DNA from 3 places in the Metabacillus sp. YM-086 genome. Region 3 is predicted to be linked to each of the others. Evidence: riboswitches for the same ligand, from Rfam matches in the RefSeq annotation. Region 3 holds a riboswitch; each other region holds the start of a gene.
What was found. Region 3 has a riboswitch for cobalamin ahead of ACEWK1_RS11060 (DUF4430 domain-containing protein). Riboswitches for the same ligand answer to the same signal wherever they lie in the genome.

Region 1: it holds a riboswitch for cobalamin, as region 3 does, so the genes downstream of both, ACEWK1_RS22045 ((2Fe-2S) ferredoxin domain-containing protein) here and ACEWK1_RS11060 (DUF4430 domain-containing protein) in region 3, are expected to answer to the same signal.
Region 2: it holds a riboswitch for cobalamin, as region 3 does, so the genes downstream of both, ACEWK1_RS22490 (ribonucleoside-diphosphate reductase subunit alpha) here and ACEWK1_RS11060 (DUF4430 domain-containing protein) in region 3, are expected to answer to the same signal.

Annotation. Positions count from the first base shown of each region.
Region 1 covers NZ_JBLUOI010000070.1:20,726-22,931, reverse strand. The annotation lists gene cobJ (precorrin-3B C(17)-methyltransferase) at 1-569, opposite strand, end outside; gene ACEWK1_RS22045 ((2Fe-2S) ferredoxin domain-containing protein) at 653-1,036, opposite strand; cobalamin riboswitch at 1,161-1,349, opposite strand; cobalamin riboswitch at 1,578-1,775, opposite strand; gene ACEWK1_RS22040 (hypothetical protein) at 1,881-2,027, opposite strand; gene ACEWK1_RS22035 (MFS transporter) at 2,097-2,206, opposite strand, start outside.
Region 2 covers NZ_JBLUOI010000074.1:4,646-6,851, forward strand. The annotation lists gene nhaC (Na+/H+ antiporter NhaC) at 1-500, shown strand, start outside; cobalamin riboswitch at 677-857, shown strand; gene ACEWK1_RS22490 (ribonucleoside-diphosphate reductase subunit alpha) at 983-2,206, shown strand, end outside.
Region 3 covers NZ_JBLUOI010000020.1:60,294-62,499, reverse strand. The annotation lists gene ACEWK1_RS11070 (GTP-binding protein) at 1-475, shown strand, start outside; gene rpmG (50S ribosomal protein L33) at 503-652, shown strand; cobalamin riboswitch at 839-1,023, shown strand; gene ACEWK1_RS11060 (DUF4430 domain-containing protein) at 1,153-2,206, shown strand, end outside.

The DNA.
Region 1 (2,206 bases), on a different contig from region 3:
ATATGCTGTCTGTCACGATACGCACTTTTTACAAGTCCAACTGGTGTTAATGGTGAACGATAGCTTAATAAAATCCGTTGCGCCTCTTGTATTTGTCTTGTTCGGCGACCACTTTTAGGATTATAAAGAGTAATAACAAAATCAGCCTGAGCAGCTGCATCAATACGCTTTTCAATCAATTCCCAAGGAGTTAAATGGTCACTAAGGCTGATTGTGCATGCATCATGCATAATCGGAGCACCTAAAAGCGATGCACATGAATTAATAGCCGAAACACCCGGAATGACTTCAACGCTCACACCTGTTTCTTCTGACCAACCTTTTTCAATTAAAACTTCATAAACTAGTCCGGCCATTCCATACACTCCGGCATCACCACTTGATATGACCGCGACTGTTTTGCCATCTTCTGCAAGTTTTACAGCTGCTTGGGCACGGCTTACTTCCTCTGACATTCCTGTACTAATAATCTCTTGATCTGTTAAAAGGTCCTGAATCAATTCAACATATGTTTTGTATCCAATAATACAGTCACTTTCTTGAATCGCATCTTGAGCCCTTTTTGTCATATGTTCAAAGCTTCCTGGGCCAAATCCGATCACAAGTAATTTTCCTAGCAAGTAAATTCCTCCTTCCAAAATGTATAACGGTATTAAACGTTACTCTTCTGCGGTTTAGCTATTCCTGTAATCGATTCTGAATTTTCAGGTGCAGAAAAATGGTCTTTATCATATGTGTAGATCACACTGTCTTCTACCACATTTCCACCAACTAAGTGATCATGAACAATCTTCTTAGCTATTTCTGGAGTTGCAGCTTTATACCAAACTCCCTCCGGATAAACCACCATTACACAAGCATCTTTGCATCTGCCATTACAACGAGTTCTTGTTGTATGAATGCTTGCATCCAAATCTAAGTTTGTGATTTCTTCTCTTATTGCCTGGGTTGCTTCTTCTCCACCTTTTCTCATACAGCTGCTTCCGTTACAAATGAGTACATGGTGCTTTGTTTCTGTAAGATTCCAAGTCGTCATCTTAACACTTCCAGTCTATTAAAATTTTTTCAAATAAAAATGCACCTCTATATAGGCAGAGGTGCATTAAAAAATGGCAAATGACTAGCATTTTCTACTACACGTCTACCTATATGCCCGTAGGTATCAGTATTAAAAGTTAGGCAGGTCTCCTGACTTAGGTTCATAGCTTTATAACGTCTTCCCGGTTGCATTCAGTGACATTATGTTATAAGGCTTCCCATAACAGTGGCGGGTACCGTGTCGGATTTTCACCGACTTCCCTTTTAAGCACTACATATATCTGAAGTGCACCTAATCTTAAACTCTATTTAGTTTACTCATCTAAACGTATTAGGTTGTCTCTTAAAATATGTCTTTTTAAAAAACAATCTCCAAGTTAAATGCAAAAGATTTTACTCAAGAATAAGATCTTATACTTATTGATAGTACAAAAAAATCCGCTCAGATTTTTACTGAGCGGATGAAAAGGCAATACGAAAGCAATCCAATAAATTTCATATGGTTGCATTCGTCTCACCTTCTCACCTCCCGAAGAAACTGAAACTTGATAAATTAAGACAGGTCTCCTGACTTGTGTTTCACTCTACTTTAAGCCCCTTCCCATATATCACTTTTAACAAAGCTTCAATACAGTGGATTGCTTATTTCGTCGACACTTACAGTTGCGGGGACAGTTCCGGATTTTCACCGAATTCCCTATTAAGCCTTTAGCGGCATCTTAATTTACAGCGTATACTATTTTAAGTTGTTATCAATTGATAGGTATTATATTAAAGCAAGCAAAATGATATTTCAACATATTGTTGGATAAAGTGACAAAAGTTACAATAAAAATGGTGACTTATTCCATTCCTTCATCTTTTTCATCATATGCTATTAACACAATATTTTCGTTTGTTTCATTTCTTAATTCTTTTTCTAAACTCATGATTTTGTTTAATTGGTCACTATCTAAGTTTGCGACTGGAAAGTTTTCATAAACGCTCATGCTTGTAACCTCCTTTTGTTTTATAATAAGATTTTCACCTAAAATATTTTGATTATGCATCTGATATCATCATTCTGTTCGTGGCTTTTTTCTAAAAAACACTTCTGGTTCCCATCTGTTTACAGGATGTGTTCGATGTTGTCCAGGTTCACTTGGAAGTCTGGGTGCATCCTTAGGCT
Region 2 (2,206 bases), on a different contig from region 3:
ATGGAACTTCTTATTCTATAGAAAATGAACAGGTAAGTAATATGCTAAACCGGGGCGGCCTACAATCAATGATGTGGTCCATCTCACTTATCTTAATTGCCTTTGCCTTCGGTGGATTACTTAATGCATTACACATTATCCCTACATTATTAAATGGATTAATTGACCGTATACAATCAAAGGGACAGCTTATTTTATCAACTGCCGCTTCATCGTTTGGCGTAAACCTATTAACCGGTGAACAATACTTATCAATTCTTATCCCAGGTCAATCATTTAAAGGTCTTTACGATAAAATCAAGCTTGACCGCAAATATTTATCACGAACACTTGAAGATGCCGGAACATTACTTAATCCCTTAATTCCATGGGGAGTTAGTGGAGCTTTCTTCGCTCAAACACTTGGTGTACCCGTTTTAGCGTTTTTACCATTTGCGTTCTTTTTATATCTCTCACCAATATTAACAGTTATATATGGATTTTTTAGTAAACGTGTATAAAGAAAGGGGCTGTCATTATTTTGACAGCCCCTTTCCTTTACAAGTTTCTATCAATCTAGATAATTTTCGACAAACGAAAACAATTGGTTGATTATTTTGTATATGTGCTATATCATGGAAATATATCTAATTATAACTATATATTGATTTATCAACCAAAACATAAAACTATATATTGTATTTTACAAGATTCAGGTGCCAATTAAGGCTGAAAAGGGAATCTGGTGCAATTCCAGAACTGTCCCCGCAACTGTAAATGTGACGAATTGAGAAATCCACTGTACATATTAGGTATGGGAAGGACTCATAGTAGGACGAGCATAAGTCAGGAGACCTACCTATATCTTGTGGAAGTTTCAATTTCTTCGGGGACTGAGAAGGTGAGACGATAGCTGATCATTGAGGCTCTTTTTGCCTTGAACTCTCCTCTGTCGTTTTATCTCTCTCCCTGTGTTACTAATTCAACAGATGGAGGAATATTTATGAGCATCGCAACATCAACATCCCCTATTATTTATAACAACAAAAACGACCAGGAAGCATTTGACATATCCAAATTAACTTCATACATTGAAAGCATTCATCAAAACTTCCCTTCTTTACATATAGATGACTACTTAACACGAATCCAAAACACGATCGTACAAAGAGAGTCTTATACTACAGATCAACTTACTAATTTACTCATTCTAGAAGGCTTGTCAAATATAAATGAACAAGAGCCAGAATGGACATACTTTTGTGCGCAAATCTACTTATCAAAACTGTATAAAGAAGCTGCAGAAAACAGAGGTTATGATAAAAAGCAAAAATATGGAGATTTTTATGATTTAGTGAACACTCTCGTTTCAAAAGGACTCTATAGCTCTAAGCTTCTTGAACAATATTCTCAAAGTGAACTTTCACAAATTGGTTCCTTTATTAAGCCGGAAAATGATAACCTCTTTACATATATTGGCCTAAGAACATTAGCAGATCGTTATTTAACACGTGATTTTAGTAAACAAACATATGAACTGCCTCAAGAGCGTTTTATTATTATTGCAATGACATTAATGGCAAATGAAAACAAAGATCATCGTCTTGAGCTTATAAAACAGGCGTATTGGGCAATGAGCAACCTTTATATGACCGTTGCAACACCTACTTTATCAAATGCAGGAAAACCTGTTGGTCAATTATCGAGTTGTTTTATTGATACAATCGATGATAGTTTACAAGGAATTTTTGATAGTAACACTGATATTGCCAATCTTTCAAAATCTGGTGGAGGTGTTGGTGCATATCTAGGAAAAATTCGAAGCCGTGGTAGTGATATCCGCGGGTTCAAAGGCGTGTCTTCTGGTGTTATTCCATGGATGAAGCAGCTTAACAACACTGCTGTTAGCGTTGATCAATTAGGTCAGCGTAAGGGAGCCATCGCTGTTTACTTGGATGTGTGGCATAAAGATATCTTTTCATTTCTTGATTCGAAGCTGAACAATGGTGATGAAAGAATGCGGACACATGACTTATTTACTGGTGTGTGTATTCCTGATGTATTTATGGAGCAGGTTGAAGCACGTGGTGATTGGTACCTATTTGATCCCCATGAAGTTCGTAAAGTAATGGGCTTTAGCATCGAAGATTATTATGATGAACAAAAAGGACAAGGAAGCTTTAGAGAACGCTATTGGGAATGTGTTCAAAATGAACAGTTATCTAAG
Region 3 (2,206 bases):
GTGGATACAAGAGCTTATGCACGAACATATACCTGAAACAGAGGAATACGGAATCACCTCTTTTGTATATAAGAGGAAAATACCGTTTCATCCTGAAAGGTTTATGACTTGGCTTGAAAATTGGCCTGTAGACGTCGTTAGGGCTAAGGGGTTTTTCTGGCTTGCTTCACGTAATGATATAACAGGACTTCTCTCACAGGCTGGTCCCTCTATTATCATTCAGGGAGCAGGAAATTGGATTGCTTCTTATTCAAAGGCAGAGCAGGATCAATTTTTAAAAGAAGAACCTGAGTTATTAGCAAAGTGGGATCACACATACGGTGATCGATTAACAGAGCTTGTTATGATTGGGATCGGCATGAACCGTGAATTGATTGAAAAAGCTCTAGATGAATGCTTATTAACAAACGATGAAATGAAACAGGATTGGTCTTCTTTTAACGATCCTCTTCCAGCTTTTACTGCAGAAAATTAATTTTATTTTTCCAAGGAGGAAATCTTAATGAGAGTAAAAATTACATTAGCATGTACAGAAACTGGTGATCGGAATTATATTACAACAAAAAATAAGCGTAATAACCCCGATCGAATTGAACTTAAAAAATATTGCCCACGATTAAAGAAATATACAGTGCATAGAGAAACAAAATAAGCGAAAAAGTCATGATCATGATTCAAAGATCATGGCTTTTTCTTTTTGAGTCAACCAGGGAATAAATAACGCTATATTATATGAATGAAAGGAAAAAATGATTTTTTGTAGTTTCTACCATATATATGCAGACTCCTACATATATTGACACCATTTTCATACTAGACTATGATTAAAACAGTTAAAATGAATATGATAAAAATAGGTTGATAGTATTATCCTATCATGAAAAGGGAAGTCTGGTGAAAGTCCGGCGCGGTCCCGCCACTGTAAATGAGAGTCTTTACAAATTTGCCACTGTCTATAAGATGGGAAGGCTGTGAGGATGTTGATCATAAGTCAGGAGACCTGCCTATTTTTTCACCTCGTACTACGCGGATAGGAGGGTGTTAAGAAAAGAAAGGTCAATAATTGGACATTTTTTTCTTAACGACTGCAATCCTCTTACATAGAGGCTTTTTTTTTGCCTCAATAAATTTTTATAGATAGGAGAGAACACGTTGTTCAACAAAGTAAAGCATATTATATTATCTGTCCTTTTCGTTTCTACCTTATTCGTTAGCACCTTTCAGACAACTGTATTTGCTGCAGAAGGGGAAACAATATCAGTTGTTGGGAATAACAATGAACTATTACTAGATGAAACAAACTATACATTTGCAGAGGATACAACTGCATTTGATGTACTTGTTCAAGCTGTTGGCGAGAGCCAGATTGAGTATACTGAAGGGGAATATGGAGTTTTTATCACAGGTATTAACGGATTAAAAGCAACCGACCCATATTATTGGGCATTTTATGTTAATGGTGTTCAAGCACAAGTTGGCGCAGACAGTTATGTTGTACAAGAGGGTGACGAGATAAGCTTTCGTTATACTGATTGGACAAAGCCTTCTGAAAATAGCGTGTCACTGCAAATAGTTGGTAATAAAGATCATGTGATTTTACCTGAGCCTTCATCAATTTCGTTCATTGATCAACCAACTGCATTTGATTTATTAAAGATTGGTTACGGACAAGAAAAAATCGAATATGAAACATCTGAATATGGCGTGATGATTACAAGTATCGGAGGATTAGCTGCTGAAGGTACTTATTATTGGGCATTTTATGTCAATGATGAGATGGCATCAGTTGGAGTTGACAGTTACAAGCTTCAAAAAGCTGATAAAGTAACATTAAAATATGAATCTTGGGAAACACCGGCAGAAGAACCTACAGAGGAAGAGCAGCAACCTGAAGAGGAACAACAGCCAGTTGAGAAATTTGATCAAGCTGCCCTTAATAATGCAATAAATGCAGCGAGTCAATATGTTTTAAAACAAGAGGTTGGAGACTGGCAGGCAGTGGCTTTGAAAAAGGCAGGAAAAACATTGCCGGCTAGCTATCTAGCAAACTTGAAAAAACAATTAACCGAACGTCAAGGAAGTTTTTCAAAAATTACAGATTATGAGCGACTAACATTGGGTGCTTTAGCAGCAGGTGAAGATCCAACAAATATCGAAGGGTATAATCTTGTTCAAGCTATCTATAATGGAAATGTAACAAAGCAGG